2 regions of the Paenibacillus sp. FW507-14B1B genome follow, and region 1 is predicted to be linked to the other one. Evidence: predicted binding sites of a transcription regulator. Region 1 holds the regulator's gene; the other holds the start of a gene.
The links. The regulator Rex, encoded in region 1, represses fermentation and respiration genes when NADH is low (regulators of the CRP and FNR family bind a similar motif). The targets are predictions, from matches to a motif close to TTGTGAAATATTTCACAA.

Region 1 (4,955 bases):
CCAGGCAAATCTGAATTGATCTGAGCTCTTATCTGCGCTTCAGACTTACCGTCACTTAATAATTCTGTATGAACCGTGTCGGCTCCTCCGAATGGTTTATGCTCTTCTGTAAACTTAACCCATACAATAATGTCTTTGTTATCAACATTTTGACCTGTAATAACCCAATACAAACTATCCTTGTCCCAAACTGATTTATAAGTTTTATCCCTCTTAATCAGTCCACCATGTTCTTGAGCTGCTATAATAGCCGCATTTTCTTCTTTCCAAGTATCAGACATGACATAAGAATAATAAATTTGACAAGCCAATAATATGAGCAGAATTCCAGAAACGCTGGAGAGTATCCACTTTGTTTTTTTCTTCAATCTGCGTTCCTCGCTCCCTTGTTATTCCCTAAAGGGTTAACAGCCGTTCGAACGCACTTTGGGCTTCACGGCGAATCTTCTCTTCATCAAGCGTTAAACAATTACCATTCTTGACGATCTGTTTACCATCGACCCATACATGTTCCACATCCTTCGCACTTGCTGAATAGACGGCATGTGAGATGAAATCCGTGTGTGGTAAGAAATGGGCTTGATCCGTATTCAACGCAATAAAATCTGCTTTCATTCCTGGAGCTAGCGTACCAATTTCATCTAAGAATAGAGATTTAGCTCCATAGATGGTACCCATACGAAGTGCTTCCGATGCAGGTATTGCTGTCGGATCACCCGTAACACCTTTATGGATGAGAGCTGCTAAGCGCATTTCCTCGAACATATCCAGGTTGTTATTGCTAGCGGGACCATCTGTTCCTAAAGATACCGTAACACCTGCTTTAAGAAGCTCTGGCACCCTCGCTACACCACTTGCCAGTTTAAGATTACTCCCTGGGTTGTGAGACACAGCAACATTATGAGCTGCCAAAATTTCGATCTCTTCATCCGTTAAATGAACTCCATGCGCTACTAAAGTCGGTCTGGAGAACACACCTAGCTTTTGTAAATGAGCTACGGGTCTCAGACCATAATCCTGGACATTTTGCTGTACTTCTGCAGCGGTTTCGGACATATGTGTATGCAGTGGCAGATCCAGATCGTGTGCAACCTGAACAAATTTCTCAATGTAATCTGGAGGGCAAGTATATGGAGCATGTGGTGATATCATCGTTGTTATACGGCCGTCTGCTTTTCCATGCCAATCCTTGGCGAAAGCTGTAGCCTCATCCAATTTATGCTTCTGAACCTCTGGCGAACATAGTCCAATTACACCACGGGTTAACACACCACGCATGCCTGATTGTTCCGTTACTGCAGCGACCTGATCCATATGGTCGTACATATCCAGGTACGTTGTAGTGCCGCCTTTAAGCATTTCAACTAGCGAAAGGGAGGAACCCCAATATACATCATTCGCCGTGAATTTAGCTTCCATTGGCCACATTTTCTCCTGCAGCCATACCTGAAGTGCGAGGTCATCTCCATATCCACGGAGAAGTGACATCGCTGTATGTCCATGCGTATTGATTAAACCGGGCATAAAGAAAAGATGCGTACCATCAATGATTTCAATATCGGCCTCGACCTGCGGTTCTTCTTCGCCAAGGTAAGTTATACGATCATTCTCGACGACCATATATCCACACAGAATAGATTTCTCTTCCTGGAGGACAGCAAAGGTACCATTTTTGATCATCCACTTATGATTCGTCATGTTCGGCATCTTCCTTTCCGTTAACTAAGTAATAGGCCAAACTTTGAAGGTCTGTCGTGAAATCCGCCGTATGGATGCGAATTTGTGGTGGAGCTTTCAGAATCGTTGGAGCAAAATTGAGAATCGCTTCAATCCCCGCTGATATCAAACTATCTGCTACAGCTTGCGCCTCGACATCAGGAACTGTAATAATACCGATCCGAATTCCCTTCTCCTTGATTGTTGAAGTCAATTCTTCCATAGGCTGAACAACGATATTGTTAATGGATGTACCCACTTTCGGAGTATAAGCATCGAATATAGCTACAATCTTCATATTATCTTTCAAGAATGCGTTGTAGTTAGACAAGGCATGTCCAAGATTACCTGCACCAACAAGCACTACATTAATCTGCTGATCCAGTTTCAGTATATGCCGGATTTTTTCGATTAGGTATGTGACATCGTAGCCAATTCCCTTTCTACCGAAATCTCCGAAATAAGCAAGATCCTTGCGAATCTGTGCTGGGTTCAAATCTAGTTTTTGTCCTAACTCTTGCGAGGACACGGTTGCTACCTCCCGAACATGAAGTTCGTTTAGGTAACGTAAGTAAACGGGCAGTCTGCGTACTACGGCCTCCGAAATTTTTTCCGATTTCATGCATGCTCCCCCTAATAATAAACTCAAAATAATATTCTAATGTTCCTCTTCCTTCCCCATCCACTCCGTGATCCGAGAAACCATTTGCTCTGTTGGCATATGCTCCATCTTCGGTCCAGGTAGTGAATACAAGAAGTGCTTACCATAGTATGATTCAATTACACGGGTATCATATACAATGACGATTCCTTTATCTTGTGCTGTTCTTACAAGGCGTCCGAAGCCTTGTTTAAAGCGAATAACAGCCTGTGGCACAGATAGCTTCATGAATGGATTCTTCTTTTGTTGTTGAAGTAATTCACTCTTCGCCTCAACAAGCGGATGATTTGGCGGTTGAAATGGCAATCGGACAATAGCAAGGCACGTTAGAGCCTCCCCTGGAATATCAACACCTTCCCAGAACGAACTAGTTCCCAAAAGAACGGAAGCACTGCTATCTTGAAACCTGCGAATCAGCTTCGTTCGACTCGTTCCATCCATGCCTTGTCCAAGAACAGCGATGTCACTAGATGACAAGGCTTCTTTCAGAGGCTCATAAACCTGACGAAGCATACGGTAAGAGGTGAATAGCACTAACATGCGCCCACGCGTCACCATGGCCGTATCTGATAGAGATTGGACCAAAGTATTTACGAACAAAGGATCTCCAACGGTTCCCTTTACGCTCGGAAAGTCTCTTGGAATTAACAATAATGCTTGCTCCCGGTAATTAAAAGGAGAAGGAAGTTGAACGGTGTTTAATCGTCCTTGTTCCGAAGCTTCTTGAAGTCCCAAGTTATCAATCATATACTGAAACGATTTATCCACAGATAGGGTAGCAGACGTTAGGATCACGCTCTGTTTCTTGTCAAAAAATAATTCCTTCAACTGACTACTTACATCAACAGGTACCGCGTACATCTGCAATGATTTGCTGCGGAAATTCCCATTGGCCTCCATCCAGTAAACAATACCGTCATCATTCAAAGTCATAAAAAACTTCAAATTCTCACGATGTGAAGCCAAATCCTTAAAGAGTCCATTAATATCCGTAATCAAACTATCTGCACTGTAATCATCCAGTTCTTCACGAATCTCAGAAGTGAGTCGATCACCCTGTCGAACCACGTCACCTAAGGTTACATATATTTGATTCTCAAGTTCTGTTAAGCTAACCCAATCCTTAGGTTTCTTGGACGGCGAAAGACGAAGTGTAAATTGCCCCGACTCACCTGAAGTATCTCCACGCTCAGGTAAAAGACCAAAAAGGAGATCATTTAGGCGATCCCAACTCTCCTTAACCGTCAGAAGATCAGGATAGATCCGATCAATGACTGCTGTCCAATCCCCTGCCTTCTCATGTGCTGAGGTTTGAAGCAATTGACGCAGTGCTGGCAACTGTCCATTCCGGCTATCCTTATATAGGCGGGTCAGTGTATGAACCACAGTGAAATACTTCAAATTAAGCCCTAGATGCTTACCTGCCACATCTTCTAAATGATGTGCTTCATCTATGACAAGCCGTTCATAAGATGGCAAGAGCTGATGATTAGCCTTCACATCAGTGAACAATTTCGAATGATTCGTGATGACCACATCCGCAATTCCCGCTTCGTGTTTCGCACGATGGTAGAAGCATTTACGGAACCACGGGCAAGCACGGCCCAAACAAGAGTCCGATTCACTTGCAACCGTCTCCCAGTAATCTCCGCCCCGACCTCCAAGGTTAAGCTCTTCATCATCCCCTGTCTCTGTCTGAGCTAACCAGACAATCATCTGAGCAGATGTAATGATATCTTCTTTAGGTGTATTAAAATCTCTTCTGTTTATTTTATGTTCAAATTTTCTCAAACACAAATAATGCTGTCTTCCTTTGAAGACGGCGGCTTTAAACGGAAACGGTATTACCTTTGTCATTAATGGAATATCCCGTTCACGAAGCTGTTCTTGGAGGTTAATGGTATGTGTACTGACCATGACCTTCTGTTCTTGTTTCACACTCTGATATATGGAAGGAAGCAAATATCCTAACGATTTGCCCGTTCCTGTCCCCGCCTCAATCAGAAGATGCTTATCTTCTTCTAAAGCAGTCATGACTTCCTCGAACATAATGTCCTGAGCATCACGGCTTTCATATTGTGGCAGCGTCTCTCTAAGATTGTCGCGTACTTGAGACATATATTCATCAAAAGAAACATCTGCAAGCGGATTGTTCTCATTCTCAGCCCGTGGAGGCGCCATCTCCGTCCAATCCTCTATATTCAGAGCAAACTGGCGGAAGTATGTGAAGTTATCTGGTTCCTGAAGGGCTTGATTCTCTAAATTCACTCGCATTCCGTCAAAGAACCAACCTAGGTCACTGTCTTCATCTACAAAAAGATCACTAAGTCGTTGAATCGTGATGAGCGGTAACTGATCAAGCTCTTCGAGACACTTCAAGAGCGCATATGCGGTAGCCAGTGCATCACTGTCTGCTTGGTGTGGCCGATCATGCTCAAAGCCAAAGTGGGATGATACCATCCCAAGCTGATACGATGTTAGTGATGGGAAACAAATTTTCAAAAAGTGTATCGTATCAAGAATCCGTCCGCTAAAAGGCAAATAGCCACAGCGGTCGAGCGCATTTTGTAAAAAATTA
Region 2 (4,955 bases), on a different contig from region 1:
CTGTTTCAACTAACCCATCATCCGGAAACAAAAGACCATTAAACAGCCGGGACAGTGTTGATTTACCACTCCCATTGCTCCCGGCAATGCTCACCCACTGCCCTTTCGTTACCGTTAAACTAACCGAGCGGATATTCTCCGACTCTCCGTCATACGAGAAACTAACATCTTGAAGTGTTAATACAGCTAGAGCTTGAGGGGTACTATCACGCTCATACTTGTTAACTTCCATATGATCTTGACTATGAAGTTCAGGTTTATCCACGCAAGCTCCCCCTCTTCTTCTCGTTCTACGTATATTAATCTGTAAATCCAGCAAATAAAGATAACTTCGACAGAGACGGCACCAAATATCTTACCGAGATCCCGATCAGAATACCTGTCACGATACCGGTTAACAGCAGTGCCGGTAAGTAATAGAATATGGAAGAAGTCTTGAAAATAATCGAAGCTGCCGTCAATTGGCCAATATTATGTGCTACACCACCTGCGATACTGATTCCGATCAGACTCAATCTCTTTCCACTTATCTTAAGAAGTCCATACATCACTACAAAACTGAAAACTGCACCAAACAAACTAAACAAGAAACTGGAAAAGGTTCCGAAAATCATTGCAGTTAGTACGGTCTTCAACACAATTAATGTGATTGCATCTCTTCCACGAAGGAAATACAAGCAGGTCAGCACCATAATATTGGCAAGTCCAAGCTTGGCACCGGGTACCGACAGGTTCACGGGAATCAGCGATTCCACGATACTGAGGACAACAGCTACAGCCGCAAATATGGCGATGATGACTGTCTTTTTTAGCATTAATGCTGAATCACTAATTGACAACGGCGTCGGTTTCATCCTGATCCACTCCTCCCGAAGTACCTTCCAACTCAACTAATACTTTATGCGGCAAGCAAACAATGCTCTGGTTCTTCTTATCAACAAAGCCAAAGCTTAAACACACTTTATCTGGACAATCTGCCTCGATCATTTCGATGCCATAATCATGTACTTTTAGAATATTCAGTCCATGATCCGTCTTGATCTCAATGATCTGTTCTTCTTCCGTTAACTCCACTGTCTTATACAATTGGCCGTCTACCGTAATTGTTGCCGTCAATGGAATATTGTGATTTTTTTCACTTTCACTTCCACCTAACCATCTCGGAACAAGAAATATAAGGGCTGCTACCAGTAGAACTGAAATCAGCACCATGTCACCGCGTTTCATAGGCATCTTCCTTATTTTTTGATTATATAAATCTTAGACGTCCTCATTATACTCACTCTCCGGCAATCCTTCAATGTAGGAAACAACCATTTTTGCACGTTTGAGAATGATTTCACAAAATCATCACCAAATCCAAAATTTTAATCAAAATTTTAAATAAAATATGAGAAGTCTCACATCCCCGCGTCAGTCGGCTCTGCTATAATCCAGTCGAAACCAGGTGGAAATGAGGAATTGATGTGAAAAAAAACAAGCTATCTCCGTTGCTTCTGCTCCTATCCGCCCTGTTAATTGTTGGGGGATGTTCAAACGCCGGCCCTAATTCCATAAATTCGAATGATAAGACCACTAGTAAACAGACGGAAATTAAAGATCCCATAAAGAAGTCATACTATATATTTGACACCATCGTTCAGGTGAAGGTTTATGATAGCCGAATCACAGATCAGCATTTCAATGAAATCGAGGAGCTTCTACACAAGATTGACGCTGAAATGAGTCGTACTAATAATACTAGTGAGCTCTTTAAGATCAATAGTAATGCTGGTATCAAACCTGTTCAGGTGTCTGAGGAGACTTTTAGTGTCATCCAAAAAGCTTATGATTATTCCAAGATGACAGATGGCCGTTTCAATCTTGCAATCGGACCTCTGGTCTCCTTATGGAATATAGGTAATGAAGGTGCGCATGTGCCTGATCAAGCCGAAATTAATGAACTGATTCCACTAAGCCAGTATGATCTGATCGAGCTCAATCCTGATAAGCGTGAAGTATATCTGAAGCAAAAAGGAATGATACTAGATCTCGGTGGTATCGCCAAGGGTTACTCCGCAGATGTTATTGCTAAATATTTGACAGACAACGACTTCCATAGCGCCATCATTGATCTTGGCGGGAACGTTCTTGCTCTTGGTCAGAAGCCTGGCGGTCGTAAATGGACCATCGGTATTCAAGACCCAGACCTTACACGCGGTATCCCTATTGGCAATCTGAAAGTTGAGAACCAGACGATTGTTACCTCAGGAGTGTATGAACGTTTCTTCGAGGAAGACGGCAAATATTATCACCATATCTTAGACTCGGAGACGGGTTATCCTGTTGATAATAACTTAAGCAGTGTCACCATCCTCACAGAAAAATCGGTTGATGCTGATGCGTTGTCTACCTCCATCTTCTCTATGGGACTTGATCGTGGTCTTGAATTTGCCGAACAGTTAGATCATGTGGAGGCTCTGTTTATTACGAAGGACAAGAAAGTATACATCACCTCCGGTATGGATAAAGTACTGGAAATGACAAATGACCAATATAAGCTCATGAAGTAATTAAAAATAACAGGGCATCTCTTCTAATTAAGAAGGGGTGCCCTGTTATTATAGTTATATACTGTCGTATGGTTCTGACAATTATGAGGATCTAGAGCAGAGCACATCGCTGTTAAGCTTCTTAAGCGCTCTCCTTAGTAGCCCTCATATAATTCACGAACATACCTGCAAAATCGGGATCCCACTGCGTTCCTCGGCCCTCTTCTAGAATGTTCAGCGCTTCAGACGCCCTCATACCACTCCGATAAGGGCGATCGGATGTCATCGCATCATAAGCATCCGCAACCGCTATAATGCGTCCATAGAGTGGTATTTCTCTTCCCTTTAACCCGTCAGGATAGCCGCGACCATCGTAGCGCTCATGATGGGAACGTACACCCTCTAGGTAAGGTGCCATAGCATCTGCTGGTTCAATCTGGCGCAAAATATTCTCTCCTTGCTCCGGATGTGATTTCACTTGTGTAAATTCTTCTTCCGTTAAACGTCCTTCTTTTAGTAATACATTATCCCTCACTCCGATTTTTCCGATGTCATGAAGCAGTGCGGTCTTATGCAGCAGATCAATATCTTCCTCACATAGCCCGGCTAACTTTCCAAGAAGCACCGAATACTCGGCAACACGAAAGCTGTGCCCCGCTGTGTAGGGGTCTCTTGCATCCAGTGCAGCAGCCAGCGCAGCAAAGTAACTGTCGAGCAGTTTCCGATTACGATCCTCACGCACCTGCAGACCACGAACCATCATGTTGAAACCAGCAACTAAAGTGGAGAATTCATCTGAATACAGATTAGAAGTCTGAATGAGGTTACCTTCCTTCACTTCGTTCATAGCTCGGTACATCTGACGGATGGGACGATTTACATCCTGTGTCAGGAGCAGCGCCCCTATATAGGCAAAAGCTACACCAATCAATAGAATAACTCCAGCCCAACCCCAGTACTCCTGAGATACGATCTCATCAAATTTCTCCAGCCTAATCTGGGCCGCCAGACTGAACAGAAATAATGGAAACGTTCCAATGAGCATCGTACTAAGCAAAAATTTCGTGCGAATCGCAGTGAACACATGTCCTTCAAGCGAAAAATCGACTCCATATCGAGACAATGCCTGTCTTCTTAGCTCTTTCACCACTGGCCGAATGGCTGCCACGGTTAAGAAAAACTCGATCATTGCATGACAGCTGGCAATCAATACAGCCCCAAGGGATGCTAACCAAATATAAAATGAAGGAATACTCAACAATCCATGGTTCAACATCCAAATCGTCATAAGTATGGCCGGTACAGACAATCCTAATAAATGTGGCCCATAAATCCGGTAAACAGCCCGCCGCGGCATAAGATGTGCTTGAAGATAGGCCGCTTCCAAGGATCCCAGATCCGTACTCGGTTGAGTTAACGCCTCCTTAATCAAACGAAGATGCCTCATAAATACACACATCTCTGCGACAACCATGATCAGAAACGAAATACCCATAATCATTAACAGGCGTATTCCTTCAATATAAGAAACCTCAAAGGTGGTAATCAGCAGCACACCACCCACCACAAGTACAGCAATTAAAGAACCAATCAAATAATTACGGATAAGCTGTTTTAAGAAGGACTTATAAAGTTCCATAAAATGCCTACTTTCGTCGCAATTAATAGTATTATGCCGGTATAATCACAGCTGTAGGGTAGATCGCAACCAATAGATATAAATTAGGTATAATTTACCTGTATATTGAATATCGTTGGAATCGACAAAAAAATCAAGCGATTTTGTTGCATATTACTCGTATAAAATAATATCCCTTGTTTTTTCTCATTCTATATGTTAAGATATTTGAATGTAAGTTGATATTTAACCCCGTAAGTTCCTCGCATCAAGAATTTCTATTCTCACATGAAGTTGAGAAAAATTCCTATTTTCTAACCCAAAAGTAAGAGTTTAAAGATGTTGGTTTTCTGATTCACACTGGAGCGGTCTTCGGAGCCGCAAGGACGAAAGAGAGGCAGGGCTTTTGTTGTATTGGAAGTAATGTTCCCGATATTAAACTTCAATCACAAGGAACCGACTGGTAGTGCCTTATTAGGCCGTCAGGGGTTAAATATATAGGCGCTTGAACGCCAGAATTATTAAGTACCCTGCAGAATACATTCTGCAGGGTACGTCTATATTTACATGATTTAGATGGATCAAAAAAGTAATTAAATGTTACACCACCCTTTAACATACATATCATGCCATTTATGTTGTCGATTCCCTGCCTTTGTGGCATAATGGAGCCATAGATCCGGCAGCCACAATGAAGGCATTTCGTTTGTACACCACAAACGAAATGCCTTCATGTTTATCGCTAATATTTTTACATTAAATGTAACATTTCTTGTCCGGGCTGCTAAATAGGAGGTTGAGGCTAT

Region 2: the regulator Rex is predicted to act here: its motif matches at 1,328-1,345, upstream of AC3WJJ_RS16415 (FAD:protein FMN transferase).

The regions. Positions count from the first base shown of each region.
Region 1 covers NZ_JBYSWS010000001.1:994,494-999,448, forward strand. Annotated here, with positions in the region: gene AC3WJJ_RS04665 (cell wall elongation regulator TseB-like domain-containing protein) at 1-368, opposite strand, end outside; gene AC3WJJ_RS04670 (amidohydrolase) at 397-1,698, opposite strand; gene AC3WJJ_RS04675 (redox-sensing transcriptional repressor Rex) at 1,685-2,338, opposite strand; gene dinG (ATP-dependent DNA helicase DinG) at 2,375-4,955, opposite strand, start outside.
Region 2 covers NZ_JBYSWS010000003.1:158,190-163,144, forward strand. Annotated here, with positions in the region: gene AC3WJJ_RS16400 (ATP-binding cassette domain-containing protein) at 1-265, opposite strand, end outside; gene AC3WJJ_RS16405 (Gx transporter family protein) at 300-854, opposite strand; gene AC3WJJ_RS16410 (NusG domain II-containing protein) at 829-1,227, opposite strand; gene AC3WJJ_RS16415 (FAD:protein FMN transferase) at 1,467-2,552, shown strand; gene AC3WJJ_RS16420 (HD domain-containing phosphohydrolase) at 2,674-4,170, opposite strand.